DNA from 2 places in the Streptomyces sp. NPDC091282 genome. Region 2 is predicted to be linked to the other one. Evidence: riboswitches for the same ligand, from Rfam matches in the RefSeq annotation. Region 2 holds a riboswitch; the other holds the start of a gene.
What was found. Region 2 has a riboswitch for cyclic di-AMP ahead of ACIQOE_RS14530 (transglycosylase SLT domain-containing protein). Riboswitches for the same ligand answer to the same signal wherever they lie in the genome.

Region 1: linked by a shared signal. The riboswitch ahead of ACIQOE_RS15475 (NlpC/P60 family protein) and the one ahead of ACIQOE_RS14530 (transglycosylase SLT domain-containing protein) in region 2 are both predicted to bind cyclic di-AMP.

Annotation. Positions count from the first base shown of each region.
Region 1 is NZ_JBIVUX010000003.1:354,482-362,055, forward strand. It holds gene ACIQOE_RS15455 (PspC domain-containing protein) at 1-137, shown strand, start outside; gene ACIQOE_RS15460 (response regulator transcription factor) at 134-847, shown strand; gene ACIQOE_RS15465 (NlpC/P60 family protein) at 860-1,924, opposite strand; gene ACIQOE_RS15470 (hypothetical protein) at 2,413-2,766, shown strand; gene ACIQOE_RS15475 (NlpC/P60 family protein) at 2,866-4,008, opposite strand; cyclic di-AMP (ydaO/yuaA leader) riboswitch at 4,017-4,187, opposite strand; gene pcrA (DNA helicase PcrA) at 4,510-6,993, shown strand; gene ACIQOE_RS15485 (M23 family metallopeptidase) at 7,064-7,574, opposite strand, start outside.
Region 2 is NZ_JBIVUX010000003.1:166,780-174,353, forward strand. It holds gene ACIQOE_RS14520 (ATP-grasp domain-containing protein) at 1-1,041, shown strand, start outside; gene ACIQOE_RS14525 (HAD family hydrolase) at 1,318-2,124, shown strand; gene ACIQOE_RS14530 (transglycosylase SLT domain-containing protein) at 2,162-2,668, opposite strand; cyclic di-AMP (ydaO/yuaA leader) riboswitch at 2,672-2,869, opposite strand; gene ACIQOE_RS14535 (polyprenyl synthetase family protein) at 3,579-4,586, shown strand; gene ACIQOE_RS14540 (DUF2092 domain-containing protein) at 4,888-6,129, shown strand; gene ACIQOE_RS14545 (ABC transporter ATP-binding protein) at 6,183-7,190, shown strand; gene ACIQOE_RS14550 (ABC transporter permease) at 7,177-7,574, shown strand, end outside.

The DNA.
Region 1 (7,574 bases), 190 kb from region 2:
CCGCCGACCGCATGGGTGTCAGAGAATCGATCATCGGCCGAATGGAGCGCCATGGCGGCACCGCGCGGCTGCGGTCCGTGCCGGGCGGCGGCACGGAGGTCGAGCTGGAGATGGAGAGGGCGGAGAACACGTCATGAGCGACGCGACCGAGGCGAACGGCCCGGCGGAAGGCACGGAGAAGGCCGGGCGTCGGGTGCGCGTGGTCCTCGTCGACGACCACCGGATGTTCCGTACCGGAGTGCAGGCCGAGATCGGCCAGACCGAGCAGACCGGCGTGGAGGTGGTCGGGGAGGCCGCCGACGTCGACCAGGCGGTCTCGGTGATCACCGCGACCCGGCCCGAGGTGGTGCTCCTCGACGTGCACCTGCCGGGCGGCGGCGGGGTCGAGGTGCTGCGCCGGTGCGCCCCGCTGGCGGCGGACGCCGAACGGCCGGTGCGTTTCCTCGCGCTGTCCGTGTCGGACGCGGCCGAGGACGTGATCGGGGTGATCCGCGGCGGGGCCCGTGGCTACGTCACCAAGACGATCACCGGCACCGACCTGGTCGACTCGATCTTCCGTGTCCAGGAGGGCGACGCGGTCTTCTCCCCGCGCCTGGCCGGGTTCGTCCTGGACGCCTTCGCCTCCACCGACGCCCCGCCGGTCGACGAGGACCTCGACCGTCTCACCCAGCGCGAGCGCGAGGTGCTGCGCCTGATCGCCCGCGGCTACGCCTACAAGGAGATCGCCAAGCAGCTGTTCATCTCCGTCAAGACGGTCGAGTCCCATGTGTCGGCGGTCCTGCGCAAGCTGCAGCTGTCCAACCGGCACGAGCTGACCCGCTGGGCGACGGCCCGTCGGCTGGTCTGACGCGGTCCGCCCTCACACCACCCGCGTCGCCCCCGCGAACGGCATCTCGTCGACCGGGGCGATCCGCACCGGCGCCGAGGGGTTGGGCGCGTGGATCATCTGGCCGTTGCCGATGTAGATGCCGACGTGGCTGATGCCCGAGTAGAAGAACACCAGGTCGCCCGGCTGGAGTTCGGAGCGGGACACCCGGCGGCCTGCGTTGATCTGGGCGTAGGTGGTGCGGGGGAGGGAGACACCGGCGGAGCGGTAGGCGGCCTGGGCGAGTCCTGAGCAGTCGAAGGCGTTCGGGCCGGTCGCGCCCCAGACGTAGGGGCTGCCGAGCTTGGAGTAGGCGTACGCCACGGCGGCCGCGGCCCGGGAGTCGGAGGCGGTCGCCGGGGCGGTGGCCGAGGCGAGCGCGGCGCGGCCGTCGGAGGCCGAGCGGGAGGCGCGCGCGGGCGAGCCGTCCGCGGTGACCACCGCCTGCTGCTGCGGCGAGAGCCGGTCCAGCAGCCGCCGGGCCTCGGCGAGTTTGCCGGTGATGGTGGTCCTCTGCCGTTCCAGCTCGGCCTGCCGGGAGCGCAGCGAGGCCAGCTCCACGTGTGCCGCGCCGCGCAGTTGCTCGATCTCCCGCAGCTGCCGGCGCACCCGTGTGACCGCGCCGGCCTGAGCGGCGCCGGCCCGTTCGGCGAACGCGGCGTTGTCCAGGTACCGGTCGGGATCGCTGGAGAGCGCCAGCTGCCACGCCGGGTCGATACCGCCGTCGCGGTACTGCGCGGCCGCGGCCAGACCGAGCGCGTCCCGCGCGGAGTTGAGATTCTCCTGCTTGCGGGCGGTCTGGTCCTGGAGCGCCTTGATCCGCCGCTGGGCCGTGTCGGCCTTCTCCTTCGCCCCGTCGTACTTCTCGGTGGCCGTCTCGGCCTGCTGGTACAGCTGGTCCACCTTGGCCTTCACCTGCGCCGGTGTCAGTTGCGGCTCGGCGTTGCCGGTCCCTTCGAAGCCCGTCGCGGTGGCCGCGCCCGCCAGGGCGAGGGTGACGGCCGTGCGGGCCGTGTTGCCGCCGAGCGAGCGCTGTCGGGGCTTGCGGTGCGCTGCCACCTGGACTGCTCACGTCCTTTCGTAGGCCGCCGGACCGTCCGTACACAGGCCGGGGGAGCGTGTGTGCGACCGCGGTGTACGCGTCCGGCGGCGGCCCGCACAGGGGAACGGGCCGCCGCCGGACTTTCTCGGCGGTGGTGTCCGACTGCCGCCCCTGGCCCGGGCGGCGGTGGGGAGTCGGTCACCTGGGGGAGGACGCTAGGACGGAGTGTGTCGGGTCGGTAACGTGATGCACGGAATTGGTGTGACCGGATCGTTACCTGACGGTATGTGACCGGAATTCCGGTCCGGAGCCGTCGGCTTCACGGGGCGGGATGACCGAAGCGCCGGTTCCGGGGCGGCCGGGGTGCGCGGGCTGCTATGGCGCATATATGCGATGCCGGGTGCCGGAGCGGATGTCGCGGAAAGCCGGTGTCCGGACAGGAGAAGGCGCCCGGACAGGGGCCGGTGAGCGGTGCTCCGGGGGCGGCTGGTTAGGCTCCGGAGCCATGGGCGTACTCATCCATCTCTTCGTCGGCCTGCACATCATCGGCATCGCCGCGCTCCTCGGCGGCTTCCTCACCCAGATGAAGGCGATGGGCCAGGGCACGGCCCGGTTCGTCCCCGGAATGCTGCACGGCGCGTTCACCATGCTCGCCACGGGCGTGATCCTGGTCGGTCTCAACGAGGCCGACGACCACCACGTCAACACCGTCAAGATCGGTGTGAAGCTCGCGCTGCTGATCGTGATCCTCGGGCTCGTCTACGTGAAGCGGGACGAGGAGAAGGTGGAGAAGGGCGCGTTCGGCGCGGTCGGCCTGCTGACCATGGCGAACATCTTCATCGCCGTGCTGTGGACGTGATCCGGGGGACGTCCGGGGAAGCCGGCCCGGGCGCGGCCCCGGCCGCCGTGCGAACGGGGCACGCGCGCGTGCGGTGCGAAAGGCGCGGGTCCGCCCGGTTCAGGCCGGGCGTACCACGCTGTGGATGATCGACTCGCCGCCGTAGTAGATCGACTCCTCCCGGACGTAGGCGCCGGGCTTCGGGGCGTGGATCATCATGCCGTCGCCGATGTAGATGCCGACGTGGGTGACGTCGTCGTAGAAGAAGACCAGGTCGCCGGGGCGGGCGTCGGCGAGGGAGACGGTGGTGCCGGCGTTCACCTGGTCGTACGTGGTGCGCGGCAGCGAGACGCCCGCGGCCTTCCAGGCGGCCTGGGACAGGCCGGAGCAGTCGTAGGAGCCGGGGCCGGTGGCGCCCCAGACGTACGGCTTGCCGATCTGCGCGCGGGCGAAGGCGATCGCCTTGGCGGCCTTCGTCCCGTAGGCGGAGCCGGAGGACGAGGAGGAGCCGCCCGAGGACGGCGCGGACGACGGCGGGGCGTCCTTCCGCTCGGCCGCCGCCTGCTGCTTCGCCAGCTCCGCCGCCTTGGCCGCCGCCGCTGCCCGCTGCTTCTTCTCGATCTCCGCCAGCCGCGCCTTCTCCTGGGCGTTCAGCTGTGACAGCAGCTCCCGCGCGGACGCCAGCTTCGCCTGGACGGTGCTCTTGGCGGTCTTCAGGTCGTCCTGGGTCTCGGTGAGGGTCTCCAGGCTCTTGGCGGCCTCCTGCCGCTTCGCCATGGTCGCGGACTGCTGGGTGGCGTAGTCGTCGACCGCGCCCTTCTGGCGCGAGGTCAGCCGGTTCATCAGCTGCGTCTGGTCGAAGTAGTCCTGCGGGGTGTCCGCGAGCAGGAAGGTCGACGTGTCGGGCGCGCTGGCCCCCGTCCGGTACTGGGCCGCGGCGAACGAACCCAGCTCCTCACGCGCCTTGTTCAGCCGGTCCGTGCGCTGGGCGACGTCGTCGAGCAGGGTGTCGACCTGCTTGCGCTGCTTGCCCGTCCTCTCCTTGGCCGCGTTGTACTTCTCGGTCGCCGACTCCGCCTGCCGGTAGAGGGCGTCGACCTTCTTCTCGACCTCCTCCAGGCTGGGCTTGCCGTCCTCGGAGGGCGCGGCGTTGGCCGTCTGGGAGAGCAGGGCCACGGAGGTGAGGGCGGCGGTGGCCAGGGCGGGGGTGCGTATGCCTGCTACGCGCGTTGCGGACGGACGCGACTTGCGGTGCGACGCCAACGGGGGCGACTCCTTCCGTGCTCCGCCTACCGGGTTAGCTGTCGGGTTCGGGCGGATGACTCGGAAGGGTTGCCCTACGGTCCGCTCCCCGGAGGGAAGTCGGGACCGATTCACCCCGGGTTCGGTGGGTCCCCGGCTCCGGATGCGCGGCGGCACCCTGGACTCGGCGGAGGCCGTGCGGCCCGGCGACGTTCGCCGGTGGGGGTCGTACGGCCTGCCCGCACGCTAGCCAACTCGTGTGCTCTGTGTGAAGGTTGATGTGCGATATGCCCGATACATTTTCGTGACCTTGGCCTCGGTGGCTCAAGAGATCGGTGCATTCGTCCGGATATGGCGCGACGTGTCCGCAGGAGTCGACCGGCCCGTCCCGCCGCCCGGCGGGCGCGCCTCCGCTCACGGTGCGTCATCGCTGATCGTGAGCGGCCGGTTCTGGTGGGTGACGGGGGCGAGTTTGCGGGGTGGGGACCGGTTGTCAGTGGGGCGCCCTAGACTCGGAGAGCGATGAGCAGCCTCTTTGACGACAGCTTCCTGGCGAGCCTCCAGCCCCCGCGCGGCCACGAGGAGGAACCCCCGCCGCCCGAGGACGAGCACGTACCGGAGCCGATTCCGGACGATCTGTTCGGCGGGCGGTTCGACGCGCCCCCGGACCGGGACGCCTACTACCGCGACGGCGCCGCCCGCCCCGCCCAGGACCCGGCCACCCTCCTGGAGGGGCTGAACGAGAACCAGCGGGCCGCCGTCGTGCACGCCGGCACCCCGCTGCTCATCGTGGCCGGTGCCGGTTCCGGCAAGACGCGCGTGCTCACCCACCGCATCGCGCACCTGCTGGGCGCCCGGCAGGTGCACCCCGGCCAGATCCTCGCGATCACCTTCACCAACAAGGCCGCGGGCGAGATGAAGGAGCGCGTCGAGCACCTCGTCGGCCCGCGCGCGAACGCGATGTGGGTCATGACCTTCCACAGCGCGTGCGTGCGGATCCTGCGCAGGGAGAGCAAGAAGCTCGGCTTCACCTCCTCCTTCTCGATCTACGACGCTGCCGACTCCAAGCGCCTGATGGCCCTGGTCTGCCGCGACCTGGACCTCGACCCCAAGCGCTTCCCGCCCAAGTCCTTCAGCGCCAAGATCAGCAACCTCAAGAACGAGCTGATCGACGAGGAGGACTTCGCCGCGCAGGCCACCGACGGCTTCGAGAAGACCCTCGCCCAGGCCTACGCGCTCTACCAGTCGCGGCTGCGCGAGGCGAACGCCCTCGACTTCGACGACCTGATCATGACGACGGTCAACCTGCTGCGGGCCTTCCCGGACGTCGCCGAGCACTACCGCCGCCGCTTCCGGCACGTCCTGGTCGACGAGTACCAGGACACCAACCACGCCCAGTACGCGCTCGTGCGCGAGCTGGTCGGCACCGGCGGCCACGCCGAGGACGTACCACCCGCCGAGCACGACCTGCCGCCCGCCGAGCTGTGCGTCGTCGGCGACGCCGACCAGTCGATCTACGCCTTCCGGGGCGCGACGATCCGCAACATCCTCCAGTTCGAGGAGGACTACCCGAACGCGACGACGATCCTCCTGGAGCAGAACTACCGCTCCACCCAGACGATCCTCTCCGCCGCCAACGCGGTCATCGAGCGCAACGAGTCCCGCCGCCCGAAGAATCTGTGGACCAACGCGGGCGCGGGCGCGCAGATCACCGGTTACGTCGCCGACACCGAGCACGACGAGGCCCAGTTCGTCGCCGAGGAGATAGACCGTCTGACCGACGCGGGCGAGGCGAAGGCCGGCGACGTCGCCGTCTTCTACCGCACCAACGCCCAGTCCCGTGTCTTCGAGGAGATCTTCATCCGGGTCGGCCTGCCCTACAAGGTCGTCGGCGGCGTCCGCTTCTACGAGCGCAAGGAGGTCCGGGACGTCCTGGCCTACCTGCGGGTGCTGGCCAACCCGGAGGACTCCGTCCCGCTGCGCCGGATCCTCAACGTGCCCAAGCGCGGTATCGGCGACCGCGCGGAGGCGATGATCGACGCCCTCGCCCAGCGCGAGAAGATCAGCTTCCCGCAGGCGCTCAAGCGCGTCGACGAGGCGTACGGCATGGCCGCGCGCTCCACCAACGCGGTCAAGCGGTTCAACACGCTGATGGAGGACCTCCGTACGGTCGTGGAGTCCGGCGCCGGACCGGCCACGGTCCTGGAGGCGATCCTGGAGCGCACCGGCTACCTCGCCGAGCTGCAGGCCTCCACCGACCCGCAGGACGAGACCCGGATCGAGAACCTCCAGGAACTCGCCTCCGTGGCACTGGAGTTCGAGCAGGAGTCCGGGGCGGACGAGGCCTCCGTCGGACTGTCGGACTTCCTGGAGCGGGTGGCGTTGGTCGCCGACTCCGACCAGATCCCCGACGAGGACGAGGACGGCTCGGGCGTCATCACGCTGATGACCCTGCACACCGCCAAGGGCCTCGAATTCCCGGTGGTCTTCCTGACCGGCATGGAGGACGGCGTCTTCCCGCACATGCGCGCCCTCGGCCAGACCAAGGAGCTGGAGGAGGAGCGGCGCCTCGCGTACGTCGGCATCACGCGCGCGCGGGAGCGGCTGTACCTCACGCGGTCGACGATGCGCAGCGCCTGGGGGCAGCCGTCGTACAACCCGCCCTCGCGCTTCCTGGAGGAGATCCCGGCCGGGTATCTGGAGTGGAAGCGGACCGGTGCGACGGCGCCGGTCTCCTCCGGGCCCGTGTCCGGCGTGGCGTCCTCGCTCTCCTCGACCCGTTCGCGCTCCTCGGCGTCCGGCGGCTCCGGTTTCGCCACCCGGCGGAGCGCGGAGAAGCCGGTGGTCTCGCTGGCCGTCGGCGACCGCGTCACCCACGACCAGTTCGGTCTCGGCACGGTCGTCGGGGTGAAGGGCACGGGCGGCAACGAGGAGGCGACGATCGACTTCGGCGACACCAAGCCGAAGCGGCTGCTGCTGCGGTACGCGCCGGTCGAGAAGCTGTAACCGCGCGAGCCGCGCGGACGCCGGGCCCCGCCGCCGACGAGCGGGGCTCGTCGGCCGGGGACCGGGAGGGTCAGGTCGGGTCGAGTCCGTGGCTGCGCAGCCACGGCAGCGGGTCTATGGCGGCGCCGCCCGCCGGCCTGACCTCGAAGTGCAGGTGCGGGCCGGTCGAGTTCCCGGAGTTCCCGGAGTACGCGACCGGGTCGCCGGCCTTCACGACGGTGCCGGAGGCGACGCGGTACGAGGAGAGGTGGCAGTACCAGGTCTCCGTGCCGTCCTTCGCCGTCACGATCATCATGTTGCCGTAGGCGCTGTTCCACTTGGTGGAGACGACGCCGTCGGTCGCGGCCATGACGGTGGTGCCGTAGGAGACGGGGAAGTCGATGCCCGTGTGGACGGACATCCAGTTCACGCCGGCCTGGCCGAAGTAGGCGCTGAGTCCTCGCTGGGTGACCGGGAGGACGTACTTGGGGCGCAGCCGCTCCTTGCGGGCCGCTTCCGCCGCCGCCTTCTTCTTCTCGGCCTCCTGCTGGGTCTTGAGGTCGATGCGCTCCTGGGTCCGGCTGGCCCGGTCGGCGAAGTCG
Region 2 (7,574 bases):
GAACCGGACCACCTGGTCGAGGGACTGCTCCGCATCGGCCGCCGCATCGGCCGTCCGACCGTGCTGATCCCCACCGACGAGGAGGCCGCCGTCCTGATCGCCGAGCACCAGGACGCGCTCGGCGACCGCTTCCTCTTCCCGCGCGTGGACCCCGCGCTGCCGCGCCGGCTCGCCAGCAAGCAGGGACTGCACGAACTGTGCGCGGAACACGGCATCTCCAGCCCCGCGGCCGCCTTCCCGCAGTCGTACGACGACATCGCCGACTTCGCCGAGAAGGCCCGCTTCCCGATCGTCGCGAAGAACCGCGAGGCCTTCGTACGGCGCAGCAGGCCCGCCGTCAACGGCACGACGAAGATCGCCACGCGCGAGGGACTGCTCGCTCTCGCGCGCGACTGGGGCACCCGTCCGGGGGTCATCCTCCAGGAGTACCTGCCGAGGGAGGACGCCGAGGACTGGATCGTGCACGCCTACGCCGACGCCGACGCGAACCCGCTCGCCCTGTTCACCGGCGTGAAGGTGCGTTCGTGGCCGCCGCACGCGGGCATGACGGCCAACGCGTACGTCGTCGACAACCCGGAACTCGCCGACCTCGCCGCGCGTTTCGTCAAACAGATCGGCTTCACCGGCGTCATCGACCTCGACCTGCGCTTCGACCGCCGCGACGGGCGGTACAAACTGCTCGACTTCAACCCGCGGATGGGCGCCCAGTTCCGGCTCTTCGAGAGCGAGTCGGGGGTGGACGTGGTCCGCGCGATGCACCTGGACCTGACCGGGCGCCGGGTCCCGGAGGGGGAACAGCGGGCCGGGCAGCGGTACGTGGTGGAGAACATCGACCTGCCCGCCCTCCTCGCCTACCGGCGCAGCGGCTACACCACACCGCACGCGCCGGGGCGGCCGAGCGGCACCGAGCTGGCCTGGCTCGCCGGTGACGATCCGCTGCCGTTCGTCACGATGCTCGCCCGCCTCGTGCGACCGGGCGCGAAGCACCTGTACGAGCTGTGGCGCACCAACCGCCGCGGCTCGGGCACGTCCACGAACTAGCCACCGGACCACCGTCCGCACCGGCCGCGGCCGCCGTTCCCGGCCGTCTGCCGTCTGCCGTCTGCCGTCTGCCGTCTGCCGTTCTCGGCCGACCGCCGACCGCCGACCGCCGACCGCCGACCGCGTCCCGTCGTCCGCCGACCCCGTCCCGCCGCGGACGGCACGTGCTCCGTAGCGGGACGCCCCATCGGACGTCCCATCACCGTGGACGCGGGCGTCATTTGAGGCCGGAACGCGCGGTGAGTCTCCCGGGCGTGCTGTCCGTATTCTCTGATCATGGTCGCACCCACGCCGTACTCACTGATCGCCACCGACCTGGACGGCACGCTGCTGCGTGCCGACGACACCGTGTCGGAACGGTCGCTCGCCGCGCTCGCGCGGGCGGCCCGGGCCGGGGCCCGGCATCTCGTGGTGACCGGGCGCCCCGCGCCGAGGGTGCGCCCTCTCCTGGGGGACCTGGGCTGCACGGGACTCGCGGTCTGCGGCCAGGGCGCCCAGGTGTACGACGCCGGCGCGGACCGGCTGCTCTGGTCGGTGACCCTGGACCGGGACCTGGCGGAGACCGCCCTGGGCAAGATCGAGGCCGAGGTCGGCCAGGTGTACGCGGCGGTCGACCAGGACGGCGTGGACGGGCTCACGCTCATCGAGCCGGGCTACCGGATGCCCCACCCGACGCTGCCCGCGCTGCGGGTCGGCCGGCGCGACGACCTGTGGCGCGCGCCCATCAGCAAGGTGCTGCTGCGCCACCACGCCCTGTCCGACGACGAACTGGCGGCGACCGCCCGCGCGGTGGTCGGGTCGCTGGCGACGGTCACCATGTCGGGACCGGGGACGGTCGAGCTGCAGCCGTGCGGCGTGACCAAGGCGACCGGTCTCGCGCTGGCCGCCGACCGGCTCGGGCTGAGCCCGGAGCGGGCGGTCGCCTTCGGGGACATGCCCAACGACGTCCCGATGTTCGACTGGGCGGCCCACGGGGTGGCGATGGCCGACGCCCATCCCGAACTCAAGGCGGTGGCCGACGAGATCACCTCGTCGAACGAGGACGACGGCGTGGCCGTCGTCCTCGAACGACTCTTCGGCTGACGAAGCCGGTCAGTACGCGCCGGTCAGTACGCGCCGGTCAGTACGCGCCGTGCACGTTGTCGATCGAGCCGTACCGCGCGGCGGCGTAGTTGCAGGCGGCGGTGATGTTCGCGACCGGGTCGTAGACGTCGAACGACGTGCCGTCCACGTGGTAGGTCTTGAACGTCGGGTCGATCACCTGGAGCAGGCCCTTGGACGGGATGCCCTTGGCGGCGTTGGAGTCCCAGAGGTTGATGGCACTCGGGTTGCCCGAGGACTCGCGCATCACGTTGCGGTAGATGCCGTCGTAGGTGCCCGGGATCTTCTTTTCGGCCATGATCGCGAGGGACTCGCGGATCCAGCCGTCGAGGTTGTTCGGGTACCCGGCGAGTGTCGTGGAGGCCGTGGCGGCCGACGAAGCCGTCGTGGCGGTGGACGTGGCGGCGGAGGCGGCGGTCGCCCCGATGAGCGGAAGGGCGAGAACGGCGGCGCCGGTCCCCGCGAGGGTGAGCCTGCGCAGGAGGGGGTTACGGCGGGGACGGCGGTGCTGGGAGACAGCAGACATGGCGAAGTTCCTCTCCGTCGCCTGCGAGGTGAGCTGTCGGGTTCGGGACCGGGGAGTGCCCGGCCGCACCGCCCTGAGGCGGAGCGACTTCACCCCTAGCCATTCCGGTACGACGTCCTTCGGTGACGTCCGTCGCCCGGTCCGGCGGCTTACCTGGTTCCCCCGCTCCTGCCGTGCGAATGAACTCGTCGATGGGTCACGACGGGCGGCGGCAGGATTCGGCGTCCGCCCGGTGAGCCGGAACGTATGCGAGAGCACATGTCCGAAACAAGCACCTGATGCACACAACGCACCCATTGACCTTGATCTGAGTCGTATGGGGCACTTGATCCTTTGCGGTTGCCAAGCCTCAACTCGCTTATGGCGCAAGGGAAGAAAGGGTCACCTCACCGCATTTGTGGCACTCAGGGCCACGTGACCCACTTCACGAAGTGGCAATTGCGGCGAATCGGACAAGAGGGATTCATTGAATGCCCTTTTCCGGGTGCCGACGGAATAGCGGGACGCCGTGATTTGTATGCATTGCCTCGATTGGGGCAGGTGAAGTGGTGGGCGTCACAGGCAATTCTGAAAATTGTCCGAATTGTTCTTATCCGGGGTGAGGGGCCCGCGAAGTGGGGCCGGCCGGCATCGACGGGCGGCGGAAGGGGTACCTCCGGTCCGGGGCACCGCGTGCCTCCGGTTCACCACGGTTTCGCGACAAGAGCCGGTACTTCCTGTTAAGTCATGAGATGTCAGGTCGTATCGGCTGATCAAAAACATACCGGTCGTGATCCGATAGCGCCCGGGGTGTAACGGTGGGCGCCCTCGGTGATCGAAACCTGACCGGATACGCTGACTTGAGTGATGGCAGCGACCTATCGACAAACCGTGTAAGCGCCAGTGGACACCAGCAGACAGGAGACCCCTCGTGACCGTCGGGCCGTTCGGGCTGAGCGTGCGGGACCAGGCTCTGGAAGCCGATGTCCAGGCCGGATTGACGGCTGTCGAGGAGGGCTTGCTAGAAGCCACCAAGAGTGAGGTCCCGTTCATCACGGAGGCCGCGCAGCATCTCGTGCGGGCCGGCGGGAAGCGGTTCCGGCCCCTGCTGGTGATGCTGGCCGCGCAGTTCGGTGACCCGTACGCGCCCGGCGTGGTGCCGTCGGCGGTGGTCGTCGAGCTGACCCACCTCGCCACGCTCTACCACGACGACGTCATGGACGAGGCAGCCGTGCGCCGCGGTGTCGACAGCGCCAACACCCGCTGGGGCAACTCGGTCGCCGTCCTCACGGGCGACTTCCTCTTCGCCCGCGCCTCGCAGATCCTCGCCGACCTCGGACCCGAGGCGGTGCGGGTCCAGGCCCTCGCGTTCGAACGGCTGGTGACGGGCCAGATCCTGGAGACGGCCGGTCCTTCCGACGGGCGTGACCCGGTGGACCACTACCTCGACGTGCTCGGCGGCAAGACCGGCTCGCTGGTGGCGGTCTCCTGCCGCTTCGGCGCGATGATGTCCGGCGCCGACGAGACGGTCGTGGACGTCCTCACCCAGTACGGCGAACGCCTCGGCGTCGCCTTCCAGCTCGCCGACGACGTCCTGGACATCGCCTCCGACTCCCACGAGTCCGGCAAGACCCCGGGGACCGATCTGCGCGAGGGCGTCCCCACGCTCCCGGTGCTGCGGCTGCGCGAGCGGGCGGCCCGGCTGGGGCTGGCCGAGGACGTGGCACTGTGCGAGCTGCTGGACTCCGACCTCACGGACGACGCCCGGCACGCGCAGGCCCTGGCGGCCCTGCGGGCGCACCCGGCGCTGGAGCAGGCGCGCCGGGACACGGTCAGGTACGCCGAGGAGGCCCGGGCCGCGCTGGCGCCGCTGATGGAGTGCGACGCGAAGGCGGCGCTCCTGGAGCTGTGCGACGCGGTGGTGCACCGGGCGGGCTAGCCCGAACCCTTCCTGTGTGACTTGGGTCACGTCCCGGAGGCTCGCGCGACGAGCGGTTACGGAACGTGACAGGAGGCGTCTCCGCCGTGCGACCCCTACGGGTCGGGGGAGGCGCCTCCACCCTTGTGTCATACCGCAGTCGTACACGGAGTTGGCTCCCGGGTCTGACGCTTGAGCGGCCCGGATTTGGTGAGATGGAAACCACGGAAATCACCACCGCTCACCGATTCGGGTGAGAATGGCGGCTCAGGGTGGGACACGTGCGAGCACAGCCGCCGCCGACGACGGAGGTAAGGCACACATGGCACCGTACGAAACCGAGGACAGCACGGGGGCCGCGCAGGCCGACGACGAGCTGCGCGCCGAGCGGCGGCGCAAGGCCGCGCGATACGTCGTCCCGGTCGCGGTCATGGGCGTGGCCGCGGCCACGATCGGCCTGGTTCCGGCACTCGCCGACTCGGGCGACCCCGACCTGCCGAAGATCACCGCACAGGAACTCATCGACAAGATCGCCAAGTCGGACGTGCAGCAGCTGTCCGGCACGGTGAAGATCAGCACCGACCTCGGCCTGCCCGACCTCGGCGGCCTGGAGAACGGCCTGCTGTCCGGCGCGGCACAGGGCGGCGACGGCTCCTCGGCCGACCCGTCGGCCAAGCTCACCGAGCTGGCCTCGGGCACGCACACGCTGCGGGTGGCCGCCGACGGCCCCGACCGGCAGAAGGTCTCGGTGCTGGAGAGCGGCGCCGAGTACAGCCTCATCCACAACGGCACGAACGTGTGGGGCTACGACAGCAAGTCCAACGAGGTCTACCACTCCACCGACGCCGGCTCCGGCAAGGCCGAGCGCCACGAGACCCCGGCCACCCCGAAGGACTTCGCCGACCAGCTCCTCAAGTCGGTCGACGACACCACGTCGGTGAAGGTCGACGGCACCGCCCAGGTCGCGGGCCGCGACGCCTACCGGCTGGTCGTCAAGCCCAAGCAGTCCGGCACGACGGTCGGCGCGATCAGCATCGCGGTGGACGCCAAGACCGGCACCCCGCTGAAGTTCACGCTCACCCCGTCCAGCGGCGGCGCGGCCGTGATCGACGCCGGGTACACCCAGGTCAGCTTCGCGAAGCCGGCCGCCTCCACCTTCGACTTCACCCCGCCCAAGGGCGCCAAGGTCACCGAGGGCGACAGCCTCGACAAGGCGAACAGGGCCGAGAAGGGCGACAAGGGCGACAAGATCACCAGGACTCCCGGCAGCCACGACACCCCCGGGGCGCCCGGCGCGAACGGCTTCGACGTCCTCGGCAAGGGCTGGAACGCGATAGCCGTCATCGACACCGGCACCAAGGGCGGCCTGCCCAGCGGCTCCGCCTCCGCAGGCGGTGACCTCGGCGGCTTCCTCGGCTCGCTCGGCGACCCGGTCTCCGGCAAGTTCGGCAAGGGCACGGTGTTCTCGACCCGCCTGATCAACGCCCTGATGACGGACGACGGCAAGGTGTACGTCGGTGCGGTGGACAAGGCCGCGCTGGTGAAGGCGGCGAACGCGGGGTAACAAGGGCGTCAGGAGTTCCCCGCCCGGCCCGGCACGACGAATCGAGGGAGCCGATGGACCAGCCGTCCGCCACGGAGCGCGGGCCGCACGACCAGGGTGAGGACGACCCGGGCCGGGACGACCCGGCGCGCACGGGCGTCATCGACACCCGCGGCCTGACCAAGCGCTACCGCGGCGGACAGCTCGCCGTGGACGGTCTCGACCTGACCGTCCCGGCGGGCAGCGTCTTCGGCTTCCTCGGTCCGAACGGCTCCGGCAAGACCACCACCATCCGCATGCTGATGGGCCTCATCGCCCCCACCTCGGGCACGGCCCGCGTCCTGGGCCGCCCGATGCCGCGGGCCTCCCGCGTCGTCCTGCCCCAGGTAGGGGCGCTCATCGAGGGCCCGGCGCTGTACGGCTTCCTCTCCGGCCGCGACAACCTGCTGCGGTACGACGCCGCCGACCCGACCGCCGACCCGCGCACCCGGCGCTCCCGCGTCGAGGCCGCGCTGGACCGGGTGGGCCTGACGGCGGCCGCGGCGAAGAAGGCGAAGGCCTACTCCCTGGGCATGAAGCAGCGCCTCGGGCTGGCCGCCGCCCTCCTCCAGCCCCGCAGGCTCCTGGTCCTGGACGAGCCGACCAACGGACTCGACCCGCAGGGCATGCGGGAGATCCGGTCCCTGGTGCGGGAGCTGGCCGGAGACGGCACCACCGTCTTCCTCTCCTCCCACCTCCTCGACGAGATCGAGCAGGTCTGCACCCACGCGGCCGTGATGGCGCAGGGCCGGCTGATCGCCCAGGGCGCGGTGGCCGACCTGGCGGCCGGGGCGCGCGGCCGGCTCGTGGTGCACACCCCGGACACCGGCGACGCGGCCCGGGTGCTCAAGGAACAGGGCGTCGCGGACGTCGTCACCACGGAGGACCGGGTCACCGGCGAACCGCCCGAGCGCGACCTCGCCGAGGTCAACGCGGCGCTCGTGGCGGCAGGCGTGCGGGTGCGCGGCTTCACCCTCGAACGGGCCTCGCTGGAGGACGCGTTCGTCGCACTGACCGGGGAGGGATTCGATGTCGCGGGCTGACGTGGCGGTCCCGGCCGCACCGGCCGCACGGCCGAACCCGCTGTGGACCCTCGGCCTGTTCCGCAGCGAGCTGGCCGTCACCCTGCGCCGCTGGCGCACCCTGGCTCTGCTCGGCGTCCTGGCGGCCGTGCCCGTGCTGATAGGGATCGCGGTCAGGATCGAGACCCAGGGCGACGGGCAGGGCGGCGGTGACGGGGGCGGCGGCCCGGCGTTCATCGCGCAGATCACCAACAACGGGCTCTTCCTGGTGTTCACGGCGCTGGCCGCGACCCTGCCGTTCTTCCTGCCGATGGCGGTCGGGGTGGTCGCCGGGGACGCGATCGCCGGCGAGGCCAACGCGGGCACCCTGCGCTACCTGCTGGTCGCCCCCGCGGGCCGCACCCG